Regions from separate parts of the Agathobaculum sp. LCP25S3_E8 genome, predicted to be linked through region 2. Evidence: predicted binding sites of a transcription regulator. Region 2 holds the regulator's gene; the other holds the start of a gene.
The links. The regulator HrcA, encoded in region 2, represses chaperone genes, less so after heat shock. The targets are predictions, from matches to a motif close to TGTTAGCACTCNNNNNNNNNGAGTGCTAACA.

Region 1 (6,199 bases), on a different contig from region 2:
TACGCACCTTTGCGCTGGAGCGCCATCCAATCGAGGGGTGCGCCGCTGTTAGTGACCCTCGAAGTTGTTTTGCTGATGTCCAGGCAGTGATTCTGCCGCTTCCTGTGCAGCATGGAAATTCACAGCTCAATGCTCCGCTGTCCAATACGCCATATCCGCTCATCGATGTGCTGGATGCGATTCCCGCGGATACCATCACATTGGCTGGCTCTGTGCCGTTTTGGGTGCATGCTCGTGCCGTACAGAATAACCTGCATTTGATTGACTACTTAGCGCGTGATGAACTTGCCATACGCAATGCAGTTCCAACCTGTGAAGGTGCATTGCAACTGGCCATGGAACAGACTGCGCATACCATTCAACAATCACGGTGTCTGGTGATTGGGTACGGCCGTATCGGTGCATTGCTAGCACATAAATTGCATGCGCTCGATGCGCAGGTAACAGTATCCGCGCGATCGCCGCGCGATTTTGCACGCATCGAAACACAAGGGATGCGGACGTTGGATACCCGTCAGCTTACCGGTAAGCTTGCCGAATTTGATATTATCTTTAACACAGTTCCTGCACCGGTGCTTGGAGCGGCGGAATTGGCTGGGCTTACCCCTTCCTGTCTGGTGATTGATCTGGCTTCTATGCCCGGCGGTATTGCACCGGAAGCGAAATTGCCCTCCGGGTGTTGCATCCTGCATGCGCTATCTTTGCCGGGGAAAGTCGCGCCGCTCACTGCAGCACATGCCATTTACGATACGGTTTGTAATATTTTTCATGAGGAGGGTATTCTATGACCCCGCCAATTCGCATCGGCTTTGCATTAACCGGTTCTTTCTGCACCTTTTCTGCCGTTCTGCCTATTGTCGAAACCCTTGTATCACGTGGATGTGAAGTTACGCCTATCTTATCTGCGCATGCTGCAACATTGGATACCCGTTTTGGAACGGCTGATATGTGGCGCAGCCGCCTGTGTGAAGCAACCGGGCGTGAAGTCATTGACAGTATCCCTGCTGCAGAACCCATTGGTCCGAAGAAGTTGTTTGATGTTTTGGTGGTTGCTCCCTGCACCGGCAACACACTGGCAAAACTCGCGCATGGCGTGACGGATACTTCAGTCACAATGGCAGTCAAAAGTCATCTGCGAGGAGAAAAGCCGGTTGTATTGGCGGTTTCCACAAATGATGCGTTATCCGGCAGTGCGGCGAATCTGGGTACCTTGCTCAACCGTAAACATTACTATTTCGTTCCCATGCGGCAGGATGCGCCATTCGCTAAACCGCGCTCTCTGGTAGCGGATATGGGACGCATACCGGAAACCATCGGATCAGCGCTTGAAGGCAGACAGTTGCAGCCTATCCTGCTGTGTCCGGGTGAACACTGAGTAAATAGGCAGGAAACTGCATCCGCGTCCTTGCATTCTGGCAGATGGATACAACAAACAGATACCCCCTGTATAGGTCCTGAGCTGCTCCTATACAGGGGGTTCGCTTTAATTTGTTCTTATTGCGAAGGTTGTTCCAAATTTGCATTACTGCCGGTTGCAAACGTGATGGCACGAGCGCAGTTAGTAATTTCTGCCCGCTGTGTTGCACCGCCGAATTCACCATCCAGCGTCCATGGCACGGCTTCATCTGCATCAAATGAAATCTGCGCGGTGCGGAAGTAAACAAACCGTGTTGATTCGGTGTTGTGCGTCAGCAGATCATTTACCAGCCATTGCAGCTCCATCGGATTTTCTACCGGATAAACTAGCAGCACCTCATGCAAGCCGTCATCCAGCGCCACACCATCCGGCGTAATAGCTTTAAAACCGCCAACCGAAACCGAATTGGAAACCATGCCGAAGATGAAGTCATCCTCCAGCGTCATTTCTGCGCTGTTTATGCGGATATGATGCTGTTTGATGTTGGTTAATGCTTTCACGCCTTCCAGAATATAGGCCGCGCGGCCAAAGATATTCTTGGATTGTTGCGGCGTTGCATAGGACACCTCAGTAAACACGCCGAACGCTGCAATATAGTTGAAATATCTGTCGTTGAACCGCCCTATATCGAGCGCCTGCAAATTATTTCCGGCAGCAACTGCCGCTGCTTCTGCCGGCACCTTGGAAATACCTAAACTGAGTGCAAAATCATTGGTTGTGCCGGCGGGGATATAACCAAGCGGCGGGCGAATTTCGGACTCCATCAAGCCCGTGACCACTTCGTTGAGCGTACCGTCGCCGCCCGCACATACGATGCGGTCAAATTCCCCAGCACGCTCACGAACCACGCGAGTCGCATCCTGCGCGCCCTGTGTTACATATAACGTCACTTCATAGCCAGCTTGTTGGAACGCATTGACGCAGCCGATAATCTTTCCGCTCATTGCGCCCCGTCCGGCATGAGGATTTAAAATCCATAGCATCTTTTTCACCGGGCGCGCCTCCTCATCTTCAAAATTCAATCTTAAGTTAAGAAATCAAATCGCAAACCGCATTTGCGTAGGCAACCGGATCCTCCACCGGCAGCCCCTCAATCAACAGGGCCTGCGTATACAGAATATCGGCATAGGTCTTTAACTGATCCGAGCCTTCCTCTTGCAGGCGGCACAGCTTCTGGAAAATCGGATGCTCTGCGTTTAGTTCAAGCACACGCTCTGCGTGCACGCGCTGGCTGTCGTCCATCGCCTGCTGGTTGAGCACCTTTTCCATTTCCAGCGTCACCGGGCCTTCTGCGCGCAGGCAGCACGGATGGCTCTTCAGGCGGCGCGTCAGTTCCACCTTTTTCACCTTGCCGGACAGTGCTTCGCCCAGCGCTGTGAGCAATGCGCTCTTTTCTTCGGTGAGCTTTTTGATCTCTTCCTTGTCGTCCTCGCTATCCAGCCCCAGATCAGCATCGGCAATAGACTTGAATTCCTTCTCCTTGTAGTTTGCCAGCATCTTGATGCAGAATTCATCGATGTTGTCATCCAGACACAGAACCTCATATCCCTTGTCACGCAGCGTCTCCATGGCAGGCAGCAGCTTGATCTTATCGACGGTTTCGCCGCAGGCATAATAGATATACTTCTGCTCATCCTTCATGCGGGAAACATACTCATCCAGCGTGACCAGCTTATCCTCAGTTGAAGAGTAGTACATCAGCAGATCCTGCAGCAGTTCCTTATTTGCACCGTACTGCACATATGCACCGTACTTGATCTGACGCCCAAACGCCTGCCAGAACTTCTCGTAATCTTCCCGCTTATCCTTCTGCATCTTGAGCAGCTCGCTCTTGATCTTCTTTTCCAGACTCTGCGCGATTGCCTTGAGATGGCGGTCATGCTGAAGCATCTCACGCGAGATATTCAGCGATAGATCCGCCGTATCGACCATACCGCGAACAAAGCTGAAATGATCTGGCAGCAGGTCGGCGCATTTATCCATAATCAGCACGCCGTTGGAATACAGCTGCAAACCCTTTTCATAGTCCTTGGTATAATAGTCCATTGGAGCGTGCGCCGGAATGAACAGCATCGCTGTATAAGTTACTGCGCCTTCTACACTGGTATGGATATGGCACAGCGGCGGCTGATAGTCATAGAACTTGCTGGTATAGAAGGAATTGTAGTCCTCGTCCTTCAGTTCCTTCTTGGATTTCTTCCAGATCGGAACCATGGAGTTGAGCGTCACATTCTCGGTGTATTCCTCCCACTCCGGCTGATAATCCTCACCCGCATCCGCAGGCTTCTCCTTCATGCGCGAGCGTGTCATATCCATCTTGATAGGATAACGGATATAATCCGAATACTTCTTTACCAGCGCCTGAATGCGATACGACTCCAGAAACTCATCATAATTTTCGCTTTCTGTATTTTCCTTGATCGTCAGCGTGATGCGCGTGCCGTTTTCTGCTTTTTCACAAGGCGTGATGGTATAGCCGGCTGCACCGTCCGACTCCCAACGGTTGGCCTGTTCGCTGTCAACTGCGCGGGAGACAACCTCTACATGGCTTGCCACCATGAACGCTGCATAAAAACCGACGCCAAACTGACCGATGATATCCACATCATCCATCGCATCGTTTTCTTTTTTAAACGCCAGTGAACCCGAGCGGGCAATTGTGCCCAGATTGCTTTCCAGTTCTTCTGCCGTCATGCCGCAGCCGTGATCTTCGATGACAAATTTACGGTTTTCCTTATCCAGTGTAATTTCAATCGGCAGGCTGTCGCGCGTAATACCGGTTCGGCCTTCCTTCATTGCGTTATAGTACAGCTTATCCGTCGCATCCGATGCATTTGAAATCAATTCGCGCAGGAAAATTTCCTTATGCGTATAAATGGAATTGATCATCAAGTCCAAAAGACGCTTGGATTCCGCTTTAAACTGCTTCTTTGCCATGTGTATGCACCTCTATTTTTTGGTATTAGCACTCTCGATATCAGAGTGCCAACACTGATATGATAATCCAGTATCAAGGAAAAATCAAGGGGCAAGTAGAAAATTCATGATTTGTTTATATTTGTGTAAAGCAAAGCGGCCCAAAATCTTTTGGGCCGCTGCACTTATTGAATTTTCTTGTCCGCAATGCCGCGTTCATGAATTCGGCCTCGCACATATTCGCGCAGTAAGGTATACACCACAGAAACCACAGGAATGGCAAACAGAATACCCAAGACACCTGCGATACTGCCTCCCAGCGTGACTGCCACCAGCACCCAAATAGACGGCAAGCCTACTGAGCCGCCAACGACACGGGGATAAATCACATTGCCCTCTACCTGTTGCAAAACAAGGAAAAGCAAAATGAACCACAACGCCTGCATCGGACTGGCAATCAGGATCAGGAACGCACCGACAATGCACCCGATGAACGCGCCGAAAATCGGAATGAGTGCAGTCACTCCAATCAGTAAAGCAATAACCAAGGCGTATGGCATTTTCAATAAAGACATGCTAATGAAAAACATCATGCCAAGGATAAAGGCTTCCAGACACTGGCCGGACAAAAAGCTGTTGAACGAAGCGGATGTCAGATCGCATACCTCAAGAAAACGGTCAACATGCTTTTCCGGAAAAAGCGCATAAAACAGGCGGCGGAACTGCCGTCCTAGATTTTCCTTTTGTAGCAGAATATAAATGGCAAATACCAAACCGATGATCGTGTTGGCCACACCGCTGACCACAGAAGTGGCAATATCCACCGTGCTGCTAAGGAAATTACTATTTTGTAGGAAGTTCTTTGCCATCTGGCCGATTTCCTTCCAATTGACATTCAACAGGTTATCTTTGAGCTTTTCAATCTCATCCGCAAACATAGGCAAACGCTTGCCTGCGTCTTCCAGAATTTGCGGGAGACGCTTGCCAAAGCTGGTCATTTCGCGCCCAATAGCAGCAAACGACTTATATAGCTCGGGGGCCACCATAAAGAGCACAATAGATATAACACCCAATACTACAACCAAGGTAAGAAGCAAACTAAAAATACGCTGCATTTTACGCATACGTATGCTACTCTTCCCCTTTTTCTGCATGAAAATCTTTTTTTCAAAAAAACGCATGGGAACATTCAAGATAAATGCAATACACCCGCCGATTAGAAACGGCGCGGTCAGGCCTGCCAGATACCGCAGCGCAGAAGATACCATCCTGGTATTCTGCAAACCAACATACAGCAAAATGGCAAACGTAATCAATCCCATTATTTTTTTCATTGTGTCACGATTCAAATTCACTGTCAAACCCTCATCTATCTATGCTATATCGATATATATATAATCATTTTTCCCAGTTAAAGTCAAGCGAATGCCAACATATTTCATATGTTGTTCAAAAGCAAATACCGAGCATTCTCATTTTCAATATTTTGTAATTTTTTGCGCAAGTTGCTTTCTTTTATTTGACATATCTGCTAAAATATAAATAATAATGGTTTTGCTTTTGTGCAAAACAGCTATGCATCTACGCAGATTCATCTGCTGACCTGCGTACACAAACAAAGGGGGTTTAAAAATGTATAAAAAATTGCTTGCGGTGTTTGTTGCTGCTGTTATTTGTATGAGCGGCAGTATCCCATGTGCGCTAGCATTGAGCTTTGAAGCGGCAAGCGCCTTTGTAATGGATGGAGATACCGGTGAAGAACTATATTCTTACAATGGTGATGTTGCTCGTGTTCCTGCCAGCATGACCAAGGTGCTGACCGCTTATATCGTTTATCAAGAGCTGGAAGCCGGTACTATCACATTA
Region 2 (14,115 bases):
TATACCTCCATATACTGCATTTGAATTCCCACTTATTACGTGGTATAATACATCCATTATCTGCTGTTGCCACCAGATGCTTTTCACCTTGCTGTTTGGTGGTTTCAGTAATTACATTTTTCCCGCATTGGAGGATTCTATGCTCAAACGCCTATTCTGTACCGCACTGAGTATCGCTGCTCTCGGTTGTTCTGCATCCGCGGTCAACGCACTCCCTGCTGCTACCGGTGGCCAAACCTTTTATGTCAGCACGACTCTGTCGGATGCGACAGGTCATTTCGCCGACCCAACCATATATAATATCAACGGAAATACTTATTTTAAACTGCGTGACCTAGGCCGCCTATTGGATTTCGGCGTTACATACGACAGTGCTGCTAACGCCGTTCACATCACTCCTGACGATGCCTATGTTCCTGCGTCCGGGGAAAGCAGCACCATACAAAACACCGCAACCGCTCCGGCTTCTGCCGTTGTCACGCGCCAAACGCTTTATTTAAACGGCTCACCCATCTCGCCTACCGTATATAATATTAAAGGTAATAATTATATTGGTTTACGTGCGCTGGGTAAGCTCGTGGATTTTGGCGTTGCTTACAACTATGATAATCGACGCATTACCGCATATGCCGCTTATCCTTATGCAGAGGAAACCACATGGTCTGCGGCAATGAATGATTTAGCCAACAATCTGCGAGTTTTGCCTGCCTCCTCTTTTTCCGCTACAGCAAGCCGATACGCTTCTGTTGTAACCGGAGATTCCACAGCCGACTGGCGTGATTTAATCAGTCAGCTTCGCGCGGTTAAAGGCGCTCCTCTGTACGCTTCGTCCGGTAACACACTGTATCGCAGCAATCTTTACTGGGCAGACAAGCTCACCGCTGCTTTAACCAACTCCACCGCCTCTGCGACACCACAGTATTCCGGCAGCCTGACCGCGCTTGCCGATTCCAATCTATTCGATAATCCCGACAAAAACATGCTCCAAGCCGATTTTCAGACTATGTCGACCGCCTATCTCGGCGCAAAACCATCGTCCTTGAGCAGCGTTACAGTTTCCAACGGGTATTCACGCGATGCGCGCAGCCGCCCTTCCCTGACCGACACATATACGCTCACCGACGGAGTAACAGCAGCTGATTATGCCGCAGCCAAACAGTATTTTTCCACCGAAATGGCCAAGCTGTCCGCACTGACTTCGGACGACGAGCGCGTTACCTATATTTATCAGCTGCTGCAGCGGGAATTCCGCACCGGCGGCAGCGCTTCCTGGGTCAAGGCATATAACAAAAACGGTAGTGTCAACGCACGTTCGCTGGCGGCCGCAGCCGATTGGATGTTCGCAGAAGCCGGTATTCCAGCATTTTTGGCCCGCAGCTGGTCCGCCGCTTGGAACATCGTCTATGTCAACGGACAATGGGCGGTATTTGACTTCACCAAGGGCAGCGCGCTTCGCTCACTGGACGAGTATCGTCTCATCGATCTGAACCCCGGCTCCACTTTGCTTTTGACACAAATCATGCGTCCCGGCGCTTCCTACTATAATGTTCGCACCGCAACAGTCGATAAATATTTTACTTATACTAATATCTCCGGAGCCGCGCAGGCTACTGCGCAGCAAATGCAGACCTATATCAAAAAGGTCAATCCCAATGTACCGCAGTCCGTTATTGATATGATTCCCTATTATGTGTCAGAAGGACAAGCCGAAGGCATCCGCGGCGACATTGCGTTTGCACAGTCCTGTCTCGAAACAGGTAACTTTACTTTTAAGGATAGCGCCGTCAAGCTGGAGCAGAATAACTTCTGCGGACTTGGCGTTTTGGATAACGGCATGCTTGGCGCTTCATTTGATACGCCGCAGCTCGGCATCCGCGCGCAGGTACAGCACCTGAAAGCATATGCCAACAAATCCCCCTTAAACAATCCGGTCATTGACCCGCGCTTTTCGCTCGTCACACGTGGCGCTGCGCCTACAGTGCAGTACCTCGGTATACAGGAAAACCCGCAGGGATACGGCTGGGCAGCCGGTGCGGACTACGGCGTGAAAATCCTTAACATTCTGGAGAATATTCTTGCCTGCTGAAGGGCATACTGAAATAGAGGTGAATTTACATGAACCGGTACCATAACCTGACGGAAATGCTGGCAATCAACCGTTCCGCACACGCTTATTTCTCCCAGCTGCCGTCCCATGTCCGCCGCATGATCATTGAGCGCGGCGACTGCGTCCACTCTCAGGCAGAACTACAGGGCTATGCCGAGATGTTGATGCTTCAAAACGATTGAAAAAGTGCTGCCGAAAATTCGGCAGCACTTTTTCGTTATACCATGATAAAGGCGGCCGTCAGCACCATCATCATTGCATTATGTTCGCAGCTGATTATCAGCGCGTATACGGTTTACCATGGAAAATATATTAACACGAACCGGAGCAGAGTCACTGCACTCCGGTCCATGCAAAATAAACCACAATTGACTTTAGGCAATGTTTAACGCTTCGCGCAGAACATGCAAACTGGCCAAATGACCATCCAGCATGGAAAGCGTCAGGTCCTCCATTTCCAGAGAAACCTCATCATCATACCCCGACATACGCACAACCGAGAAGAATTCCTTCCACCACTTAGCGTCATGCCCCGCGCCAACCGCAACATAATTCCACGCTCGCTTTGCAAAGGCGTCAATCGGCTTGGTATCGAGCATGCCATTCGGCTGCCAGTAACGGCGCTCCGGACGGGAGTCCTTCCCGTGCACATGATAGATGGCACCGTGCTCACCGAGCACTCTGGCGGCTTCAATCGGGTCGCCGCCCATCCAGAACAGATGCGAGGGGTCCAGGTTCATGCCAACCATCGGACCGACCGCCTCACGCAGCCGCAAGCAAGTCTCCGGATTGTAGACGAGCTGCATCCCGTGATTTTCCAGCGCAATCTTCTCAATACCGCAGTCCGCCGCCATTTTGACAATTTCCTTCCACGCGGGAATCGCAACCTCCTCCCATTGGTATGCCAAAATCTCCTGCGTCTCCGGCGGCCAGGATGTGGTAATCCAAACCGGCGTTTTATCTCCTTTACAGCCGGCCGGCAAACCGCTCATCATGACGATTTTCTTCACCCCCAGCATCTGCGCCAGCGCAAAGGTCTTTTTCGTCACATCCATTTCCTTTTCATAGGCCAGCGGATTGCCGGAACAGTTCAGCGCACACGGTTCCAAACCTCTGGCGCGCATAGCGTCGTACCACTTCTCCCGCGCGTTCCGGTCACCAACCAATAAATCCAAATCACAATGCGGTGCGCCCGACCAGTTTCCTGTTCCGATTTCAATCGCCGCGATGCGCTGCTCCACACAAAAGTCCAGCATTTTTTCATACGGCATATCCAACGTACAGGTCTTGATTGCCAGCTTCATGCGATAATCCCTCTCCCCTAGTTAGATTTGCTATAATTTTACCACACTGTAACCTTCACCCGCAAGAGATATCTCCAAAATATGCCCAAATTAGACATACTTTTCCCCTGATTTCCTCATGAAATTTACCCATAATTGAAATTTTTGCACAATGCACAGCCTGTGTTTTCCGTTTGCAAATCCATTCTTTGTGAACCTGCACAAAGCGACCCGTGACCAACTCGCTATTACCGACAAAAATGACAACAAACTCTTGTCAAAGCACCACAGATGCATTAAAATATTACCAGAACGTTGGAGCGTTCCAGTGTCCTACATATGGCAGGACAACACGAAGAGCAGCGAGCAAACGCGGGTTTGCCGCAAGGGATATCTTCCTTTTCGGCCACCGGAATCCCCGAACCGCATTTGTCCCTGCGCAAAAAAAGGAGAGAGGTTTTATCATGAAGAAGAGACTACTGGCAATGTTACTCGCAGGCGCTATGTGTGCAAGCCTTGCAGCTTGCGGCGGCAACACCACCGGCGGCGGCACGGAAGAGCCCAACGGCGAATCTGGCAGCGAAGGCTACTCCATCGACGTCATCCTGAAGACCACGGCTTCTGAGTACTGGGGCTACGTTAAGGCCGGCGCTGAAGCGTACATGGCTGATAACCCGGACGTTAAGGTTGACGTTAAGGGCGCTTCCTCTGAAACCGCTTATGACGAGCAGCAGAACATGATCGAGACTGACCTGAACTCCGGCGAATATGACGCTTTCGTCATCGCTCCGCTGCAGGCTGATCTGGTTAAGACCCTGATTGCCGGCAAGGAAGATCCGATTATTGCAGTCGATACCGATATCGACGCTCCCGAAGTTCTGTCCTTCGTAGGCACTGGTAACGAAGAGGCTGCTGCAATGGGCGGCAAGGAAGCTGTTGCAGCTGCTCAGGAAGCCGGCTGGACCGACATCAAGGCAATTGCTATTTCCGGCGTACAGGGCGACGGCACTGCTACCGCTCGTCTGACCGGTTACCAGAAGGGCATCGAAGAGGCCGGCGGCACCTTCCTTGCTGACGAAATCCAGTACGCTGACGCTGTTGCTGACAAGGCTGCAAACTCCATGGAAGCTATCATGCAGAACCATCCGGAAGGCATCGCAATCATCGTTTGCAACAACGACGATATGGCAATGGCAGCTGCACGCGCTGCAAAGAACAATGCAGCTTATGCTAACACGATCTTTGTTGGTTTCGACGGCATCCAGTCCGCTTGCACCGCTATCCTGAACGGCGAAGAGACCATGTCCGTTGCACAGGAAGCTTATGACATGGGCTACAAGGCAGTTGAGACCGCTGTAGCTGCTCTGAACGGCGAGACCCCGGCTGAGTTCGTTGACTCCGGCTGCTCTGTTGTTACCAAGGACAACGCTCAGGAGCGTCTGGACACCCTGAAGAGCTATCTGGGCGAGTAATTTGCAAGCCGCTCTTGTAGGTAAGTTTTAAGTAAAAGGGAGGAACCCCTGCAGGATTGAATAATCAGTGCAGGGGTTCTTTCCAGTTACGGATTCCCCGCGAGACTGAGGCAAAGCGCTATGTTTCCACTATCACAGCTTTGTCCTGCAACTGTGCCGAGACCAGTTCCGTTATGTCCCGCACTTCATCTCGGAGAAGAAAAGGTGATATGCAAATGAGTGAATACGTAGTAGAGCTGAAAAACGCGACCAAGCGTTTTCCGGGCGTAGTGGCTCTGAAAAACATGCAGCTCGCCGTAAAGCCCGGAGAAATTTTGGGTTTGATCGGTGAAAACGGCGCCGGCAAATCGACCTTGATTAAGGTTTTGACCGGCGTACATCAGGCAGATGAGGGCCAGATTTTTGTTGACGGAGTAGAACAGCATTTCAAAAATCCGAATGACTCTGCGGCCGCCGGCATCGCCTGTGTTTATCAGGAACTCAATATTGAAAAACTTCTGAGCATTACAGATAATATCTTTATTAACAAGTGGATCAAAGGCAAAGGTGGTCTGCTGGACTATTCGGCCATGCACAAAAAGGCCAAGGAAGTTATGGCCTCCCTTGGTCAGGATGTAGACCCGACCAAGCCTGCCGGCAACTTTGGTATGGGCGTACAGCAAATGATCGAAATTGCCAAGGCAGTTCTGATTAACGCAAAAATGATTATTATGGACGAGCCAACCTCCTCCCTTGGTGAAAAAGAGGTTGAGCAGCTGATGAAAACCTGCCGTGAGCTAAAGTCGCGCGGCATCGGCATCGTCTTTGTATCGCATAAGCTGGAAGAGCTGTTCGAGCTGTGCGACCGCGTCACTGTTATCCGTGACGGCGAGTACATTTCCACCAAGCCGATTGACGAGTGGGACAACGATTCGCTGATCACCGCAATGGTTGGTCGTTCTCTTGACAATCAGTTCCCCAAGGAATTCGGCACCAAGAGCGCTGAACCGATGCTCAAGGCTGAGCATCTGATGGAAGCCGGCGTGCTTCGCGACGTTTCGTTTGAAGCCTATGGCGGACAGATTCTCGGCTTTGCCGGTCTGGTCGGTGCAGGCCGTACGGAAACCATGCGTGCCATCTTTGGTGCGGACCCGCTGGACAGCGGCAAAATCATCATCAAGGGCAAGGAAGTACATATCAAGTCTCCGAGCCAGGCCATCAAGGCAGGCATCGCATTCCTGACCGAAGACCGTAAAGGTCAGGGTCTGGTTCTTGCGCAAACCATCCGTACCAACCTGATTCTTGCAAACATGAAGGGCTTCAGCGATGGACCTTTCCTGAATGAAAAGCGAATTTTGGAAGTTGGCGAGAAGAATATTGCTTCTCTTCGCATCAAAACCCCGTCGATTGATGAAATTGTCGGCCAGCTTTCCGGCGGCAACCAGCAGAAGGTTGTTATCGGCAAGTGGGTTAACACGGATGCTGACATCTTTATCTTTGACGAGCCGACTCGCGGTATCGACGTTGGCGCCAAGGTTGAGGTTTACAACGTCATGAACGATCTTGTCAAACAGGGCAAGTGTGTTATCATGGTTTCCTCCGAAATGCCGGAAATCCTCGGTATGAGCGACCGTGTTATCGTTATGCGCGGCGGCGAGGTTATGGCGGATGTAGACCGCGACAGCAAACATTTCAATCAGGAAGACCTTATGAAGGCAGCTTGGGGAGGTAAATTAGATGACTAAAACGAAAAAGTCCAGTAATTTGATGACTTATGCTGGCACGTTCGGCGCATTGCTGATTCTTTGCATTATTTTCACGATTTTCTCGCGTAACTTCTTGACGTTTTCCAACTTCATGTCCATTCTGCGTCAGTCGTCGTTCAACTGCCTGCTCTCTGTCGGCATGTTGCTGTGCTTGATCACCGCCGGTATCGACCTTTCGGTTGGCGCGAATGCAACCTTCTGTGCATGTCTTGCCGGTATGATGGTCAACAAGGGCGTTAATAACTCGTTCGTCCTGATTGTTGTCATCATCGTTGCAGGCATCCTGATCGGCTGGATCAACGGTACTCTTCTGACCCGTCTGCATCTGCCCCATCCTTTCGTTTCTACCCTCGGTATGAAAAACGTACTCTGGGGCGCCGGCCTGATTGTCACCGGCTCTCAGATGGTTTCTTTCTCCGGTTTAGAAGGCGTTATGTGGCTGGGCTCCTCTTCTGTCGGCAGCTTCCCGGTCAGCTTCATCATGGTCATCATCATTTACATCATCATGCATGTCCTGCTGACCCGTACCGCTCTGGGCCGCTCGATCTACTGCGCAGGCGGCAACCCGGAAGCAACTCGTCTGTCCGGTATCAACTCCGCAAACGTTCTGACCTTCTGCTATGTAATTTCCGGTTTGATGGCTGCTCTGGCCGGTCTGGTTTCCATCGGCCGTTCCGGTATCTGCAACGGCGTTAACGCGATTCAGCCGTACGATACCGACGCTATCGCATCCTGCATCATCGGCGGCGCTTCCTTCATGGGCGGCAAGGGCACCATGCTCGGCACCATGCTCGGCGCACTGATTATCCAGACCCTGCGTAACGGCTTCACCCTGCTGTCCATCGACTCTGCAATGCAGAACTCGATCCTCGGCTTGGTTATTATCGGCGCCGTACTGCTCGACGTTACCCGTGAGCGTATGGAGGCAAAGGCTCGCCGTCTGGCCGCAAAGTAATCACTCATCTTCATACACCGAAAAAGGCTGCCGTTCGCGGCAGTCTTTTTCCTCTTCAAAGCCTCTGCATCCTGCTTCTGATAATTCAGAAAATGGATAAATCAATGAATTTTAATCTTTCACGTTAGGTGTAATACATTGTCATATCATCCTCTTATTTTTCGCTAATTACTAACAAAGGAGAGAATCTACATGTTGAATATTGGTGTGATCGGCTGCGGCGCCATTGGCCGCGATCATATTCGCCGTCTGCACGATCTGGTTCCCGGCTGTCAGGTGGTCGCCTGCTCCGATTATTTTGAAGAGTCTGCTCGCAAAACGGCAGCGCAATATGAAGGTCTGCGTGCTTATGCAACCGGCGAAGAACTGATCGCTGCACCTGAGGTGCAAGCAGTACTGATTGCTTCTTCCGATCCGAGTCACGCCGGATATGTACTGGAGTGTCTCAAGCACGGTAAATACGTATTCTGCGAGAAACCGCTTGCCCAAAATGCAGCTGATTGCGAGAAGATTATCGAGGCCGAGTGTGCGCAAGGCAAGCGACTGGTACAGGTTGGCTTTATGCGCCGTTATGACCGTGGCTATGCTGAGATGAAACGGATTATCGACTCCGGCGAGCTTGGCGCACCACTGATGATTCATGCATGTCACCGCAACGTATCGCAGCCTGACGGCTTCCAGACCGAAATGGGTGTATCCAATGTTGCGATTCATGAGCTGGATATTTGCCGCTGGCTGCTTTCCGACGAATATGCAAACGGTCAGGTGCTCAAAGTACGCCAGTCTGCCTGCTCTACCAAGGGCTATGATAACCCGCAGATTGTTCTGCTGGAAACCCAGTCGGGCGCACGCATCGATGTGGAAGTACAGGTTGCCGATGCCTATGGCTACGACATTCAGTGTCAGGTTGTATGTGAGAAGGGTACAGTCAACCTGCCTGACCCGTATGCAGTCGTCAAACGCGCCAATGCAACTCGCTCCTTCCCCATTCTGACCGACTGGAAGGACCGTTTCATCGAAGCCTATGACATCGAGCTGACCGAATGGGTCAAGTCGCTTGCTGCCGGCGGTCCGACCGGCCCGTCCGCTTGGGATGGTTATGCTGCCTGCGTTGCAGCGGATGCGCTCAATCGTTCGCGCGGCACCGGTCAATTCCTGCCGATTGAAATGATGGACAAGCCTGCCATGTATAAGTAAGCCCTATCAAAAAGCCGCCCACAGGGCGGCTTTTTTCACGCATTGTACAAACAGCCCCGTGCCTATCGGCACGGGGCTGTTTGTTATTCTACAATAAAACAAAAATCAATATTCTACCTTGACCGCTTTGCCGGTATGGAACGAATCCGTAATGGCATAGGTAACAACCGTCGCCTTGGTACCGTCATAAACAGTCAGTTCAGGTTTACGGTCCTTCTGAATGCAGTCGATAAAGTCCACCATCTCCAGCAGATAAGCCTCTGCAAAGCGCTGCGGGAAATTCTCGATGATTTCCTGACGTGCACCATACTGGTCATATACCATGACGCGATCCTTCCACGGCACACCCGCTACGCGGATATGGCCCTCGGTTGCAACAATTTCGGTTTCGGTATGATACCCGTGCGGCGCAGTTCGACCGACATGCAGGAATGCAACCGTACCGTTATCAAACTTAAGCATCGCCATGCCGGTCTCAGTATCGCCGTTCTCGGCAAATTCGGGGTGCTTGAAGGTCGTGCCCGCAGCGTACACTTCAGTTACCTCGCCACCAAGGAACCAACGCATCAGGTCGATGTCATGCGACGCAGCATCGATAAAAATACCGCCCGAAGTCTTGGAGAACTTGATGCAGCTTTCAACCAGTGCTTCCGGATCCAGACCGGTTGCCTTCACCAGATAGGGCTTACCAATCTGACCCGCATTGATCTTCGCCTTTGCGTCTGCATAAGACGGGTCATAACGGCGCATAAATCCTAAGAAGAACACTTTATCCGGATGACGCTCCACCGCCGCCTCGGCGCGCTTGCACTCCTCCAGCGAGCATCCAAGCGGCTTGTCGGTAAAGACATGCTTGCCGGCATCCAGCGCGTATTCAATCATCCAGCAGTGCTCAGGCGACGAGGAAACAATAACCACAGCCTCGATATCCGCTTCGTCCACCATTTTTTTATAATCTGTTGTTACGTAATCAACCTTGAGATAATCCTTTGCCCAATCCAGTTCCTTCTGCTCCAGCGAGCACGCAGCAACCAGACGGCATCCCGGAATCTTGAAGGCCAGATTCTCCGCATGCACAGCGCCAAGACGGCCCAGGCCAACGATACCTGTTTTTACTTCTTTCATGTGATTTGTCTCCTTCTTTTATGAGAATATATTTCTCTCTCACACGGCCGACTGCCGCTTTTCTCCATACAATATCATATCATTTCACGCTCTGAAAAGCAAGCCAGAGACGCCGAATTCTCCTGCCGGTCTTCCGGCCTTGGCACTCCCTTCTGTCGTGTGACAAAGACGGGCGCATCATTTAACAAAATATTCATAAACGGCACTTGACTTTACAGCCGCAGGGTGGTAAATTAAGTTTAGCACTCAGGAGGGATGAGTGCTAAACCCTAACAGAAAGGAGTCAGGTTCGGTGGAATTGTCCGAGCGAAAAAAACAAATCCTAAAAGCGATTATTGGTGACTATATCCGCACTGCCGAGCCGGTCGGCTCCAAGGCATTGACAGAAGGACATTCCCTCCCCTTTTCTTCTGCCACCATTCGCAATGAAATGAGCGAGTTGGAGGAAATGGGTTATCTGGAAAAGCCGCATACCTCTGCCGGTCGCATTCCTTCGCCGCAGGGCTATCGTCTGTACGTGGATGAACTGATGGAGCAGCCGACTGACACTGGTGAGGATGAAGCGCCGCTGCAAACCATGATGCAAACCAAGGTGCGCGAGCTTGACCGCTTGATTCAAGAGGCTGGCAAGCTAATCTCCAGCCTGACCAACTATGCCTCTGTCGCTATCACCCCTGCACTGACTCAAATTTCCATCCGGCAGTTTGAGATCATCCCAATTGACAAAATGAATTTTGTCATCGTGGTGGTAACCGACTCCGGCACAGTCAAGAATAAAATGGTGCGCACCATAGCCGATGTTTCCAAAGAAGAGGCCGAGCTGCTCACCTACGTTCTTAACCAGACGCTAACCGGCTTGCCGCTCAGCCATATCACAGCGGAGCGCTTTGACATTGTACGTCGTGCCGCTGGTCTTTCTGCCTTGCTTGCGCCGGTTGCCGAATATATCGCAGAGCTGATTGAAGAGTTAAGCAACCAAAAGGTTTTTCTGGAAGGCACCAATAAACTGTTGCGTTTTCCCGAATATCGTGACCTGAACAAGGCACAGGCTCTGCTCGATTACATGGAGGACGACAGAAAGCATCTGTTGCCGGCTACACGCAAAATCGACGGTATCCAGTTTTTTATTGGGCCGGAAAACGGAGCAAATCCCCTGCGTGAAACCTCTGCTATCTACGCAAAATATGATATCGGTCATATCGGCCAAGGTGCCATCGGTATCGTTGGACCGACCCGCATGGATTACGCCAAGTTGTCCGCGCAGCTCAGCCGCTTCGCCAAGGGACTTAATAAGCTGATTGCGGAAACTTTTTTGGACGAAAAAGACGGGAATTCCTGATTTCCCTGCAAATGGAGGCATTAAATTAATATGAGCAAAAAGAAACAGCCCGAAGCTGCCGAAGCCGAACAAACGGCGGCTGCGGAACAGACAGCGGAAAACGCCGCTGAAACAAGCGTAAACGAAGAACCGGCTGCAAAGCCTGCCGAGGACTGGAAAGCCAAGTTTGACGAACTCAACGACCGCTACTTGCGCATGGCTGCGGAGTATGACAACTTCCGTAAGCGGAGCCAACGTGAACGCGAACAGTCGTACAACGATGCGGTTAGCCATGCAGTCAAAGCATTGCTGCCGACCTACGACAATCTTGAGCGTGCGCTGAAGGCAGAAACCGCAGATGCGGAGTACAAAAAGGGCGTAGAAATGACTATGACCCAGTTGGTCGAAAGTCTCAAGGGCTTGAACGTCACAATTATTGAGGCGTCCGCAGGTACCGGCTTCGACCCGAATTTCCACAACGCCGTGATGCATGTGGAGGACGAGGCGTTCGGTGAAAACCAGATTGCCGAAGTGTTCCAGCAGGGCTTCCAAATCGGCGACAAGGTCATCCGCCATGCGATGGTCAAAGTGGCCAACTAAAATCTAGTAAAGCAAACTGTTATCATAAAGGAGTGCTATCAATTATGGGCAAAATTATCGGTATCGACTTAGGTACAACCAATTCCTGTGTAGCTGTTATGGAAGGCGGCGAGTCCGTCGTTATCCCTAACGCCGAAGGCGCGCGCACGACTCCGTCTGTCGTTGCGTTCTCCAAGGACGGCGAGCGTATGGTCGGTCAGGTGGCAAAACGTCAGGCTGTCACCAATGCTGACCGTACCATCATTTCCATCAAGCGTCACATGGGTTCGGATTATCGCGTCAACATTGACGGCAAGCCCTATTCCCCGCAGGAGATTTCCGCAATGATTCTGCAGAAGCTGAAGGCAGACGCAGAGGCCTACCTCGGCCAGCCGGTAACGCAGGCGGTTATCACGGTTCCGGCTTACTTCTCCGACTCTCAGCGTCAGGCGACCAAGGATGCCGGCAAGATTGCGGGTCTGGAAGTACTGCGTATCATCAACGAGCCGACCGCAGCAGCGCTGGCTTATGGCGTAGATAAGGAAGCCGAGCAGAAGATCATGGTTTATGACCTCGGCGGCGGTACGTTCGACGTTTCCATCCTCGACATTGGCGAAGGTGTTCTGGAAGTTCTGTCCACCGCAGGCGATACCCACCTCGGCGGCGACGACTTTGACCAGCGCATCATCGACTGGATGGTAGCAGAGTTTAAGAAATCCAACGGCATTGACCTGTCCAGCGACAAAATGGCGATGCAGCGTCTGAAGGAAGCAGCTGAGAAGGCCAAGATTGAGCTGTCCGGCATGGCGCAGACCTCCATCAACCAGCCGTATATCACTGCGGACGCGACCGGTCCGAAGCACCTTGAGCTGACGCTCACCCGTGCAAAGTTCAACGAGCTGACCGCTGATCTGGTCGAGCGCACCATGGGTCCGGTTCGTCAGGCAATGAGCGACGCTGGCCTGTCCGCTTCCGACCTGTCCAAGGTTCTGCTCGTCGGCGGTTCCACCCGTATCCCGGCCGTGCAGGAAGCCGTAAAGGGCATTACCGGCAAGGAAGGCTTTAAGGGCATTAACCCGGATGAATGCGTTGCCATCGGCGCGTCTATTCAGGGCGGCGTACTTGGCGGCGAAGTCAAGGACGTACTGCTGCTGGACGTTACCCCGCTGTCCCTCGGTATCGAGACCCTCGGCGGCGTATGCACCAAGCTGATTGACCGCAACACCACCATCCCGACCAAGAAGAGCCAGATCTTCTCGACCGCGGCAGACAACCAGCCGTCCGTTGAGATTCACGTTCTGCAGGGCGAGCGCGAAATGGCAGCCGGCAACAAGACGCTCGGCCGCTTCACCCTCGACGGCATCGCTCCGGCTCCGCGCGGCGTACCGCAGATCGAAGTCACCTTCGATATCGATGCCAACGGCATTGTAAACGTATCGGCTAAGGATCTGGGCACCGGCAAGGAACAGAAGATCACCATTACCGCATCGACTAACCTCTCGAAGGAGGAGATCGACAAGGCAATGCACGAGGCGGAACAGTACGCCGAGCAGGATAAGAAGAACAAGGAAGCCGTTGAAATCCGCAACAACGCGGAACAGCTGGTATTCCAGTCCGAAAAGGCACTGACCGATCTGGGCGACAAGCTGACCGCAGATGAGAAGAGCGGTGTGCAGGCTGAGATCGATAAGGTCAAGGAAGCGCTTAAGGGCACGGATACTGATATGATTAAGATGGCCACCGACAACCTCTCCAAGAAGTTCAGCGATTTGGCCGGCAAAATCTATCAGCAGCAGGCTCCGCAGGGCGGCGCCAACATGGGCGGCCAGCCGGGTGCAGGTGCACAGGGCGGCGCCCAGGGCGACTTTGTCGACGCAGACTTTACCGAAGTCAAGGACGACGATCAGAATAAGTAATTTCCATGCCGCGTTGGGCGGAACGGTTTCCGTTCCGCCCTGCGGCATGCTATTTTCCATTATTTGAGGGATCACAATGGCTGATAAAAGAGACTATTATGAGGTGCTTGGCGTACAGAAAGGCGCAAGCGAGGATGAGATTAAAAAGGCTTATCGCCGTCTTGCCCGCAAGTATCACCCCGACCTGAATAAAGACAATCCGGAGGCTGCCGACAAGTTCAAAGAGGTCAACGAAGCATATGAAGTGCTGTCTGATGCGGATAAACGCGCCAAATATGACCAGTTCGGCTTTGCAGGTGTTGACCCAAGCTACGGCGGCGGTGCAGGTGCCGGTGGCTTTGGCGGCTTTGATATGGGCGACCTTGGCGACCTGTTCGGCTCATTCTTTGGCGGCGGCTTTGGCGGCGGACGCGCTCAG

Region 1: the regulator HrcA is predicted to act here: its motif matches at 4,378-4,408, upstream of htpG (molecular chaperone HtpG).

What each region holds. Positions count from the first base shown of each region.
Region 1 is NZ_JBQKJR010000022.1:6,646-12,844, reverse strand. Features, by position in the region: gene ACTQ34_RS09120 (dipicolinate synthase subunit DpsA) at 1-788, shown strand, start outside; gene ACTQ34_RS09115 (dipicolinate synthase subunit B) at 785-1,375, shown strand; gene ACTQ34_RS09110 (diacylglycerol/lipid kinase family protein) at 1,495-2,400, opposite strand; gene htpG (molecular chaperone HtpG) at 2,447-4,354, opposite strand; gene ACTQ34_RS09100 (AI-2E family transporter) at 4,519-5,688, opposite strand; gene ACTQ34_RS09095 (D-alanyl-D-alanine carboxypeptidase family protein) at 5,966-6,199, shown strand, end outside.
Region 2 is NZ_JBQKJR010000032.1:389-14,503, forward strand. Features, by position in the region: gene ACTQ34_RS11205 (glucosaminidase domain-containing protein) at 140-2,086, shown strand; gene ACTQ34_RS11210 (hypothetical protein) at 2,116-2,289, shown strand; gene ACTQ34_RS11215 (sugar phosphate isomerase/epimerase family protein) at 2,482-3,411, opposite strand; gene ACTQ34_RS11220 (sugar ABC transporter substrate-binding protein) at 3,855-4,862, shown strand; gene ACTQ34_RS11225 (sugar ABC transporter ATP-binding protein) at 5,078-6,586, shown strand; gene ACTQ34_RS11230 (ABC transporter permease) at 6,579-7,562, shown strand; gene ACTQ34_RS11235 (Gfo/Idh/MocA family protein) at 7,755-8,759, shown strand; gene ACTQ34_RS11240 (Gfo/Idh/MocA family protein) at 8,865-9,884, opposite strand; gene hrcA (heat-inducible transcriptional repressor HrcA) at 10,144-11,223, shown strand; gene grpE (nucleotide exchange factor GrpE) at 11,254-11,802, shown strand; gene dnaK (molecular chaperone DnaK) at 11,847-13,697, shown strand; gene dnaJ (molecular chaperone DnaJ) at 13,774-14,115, shown strand, end outside.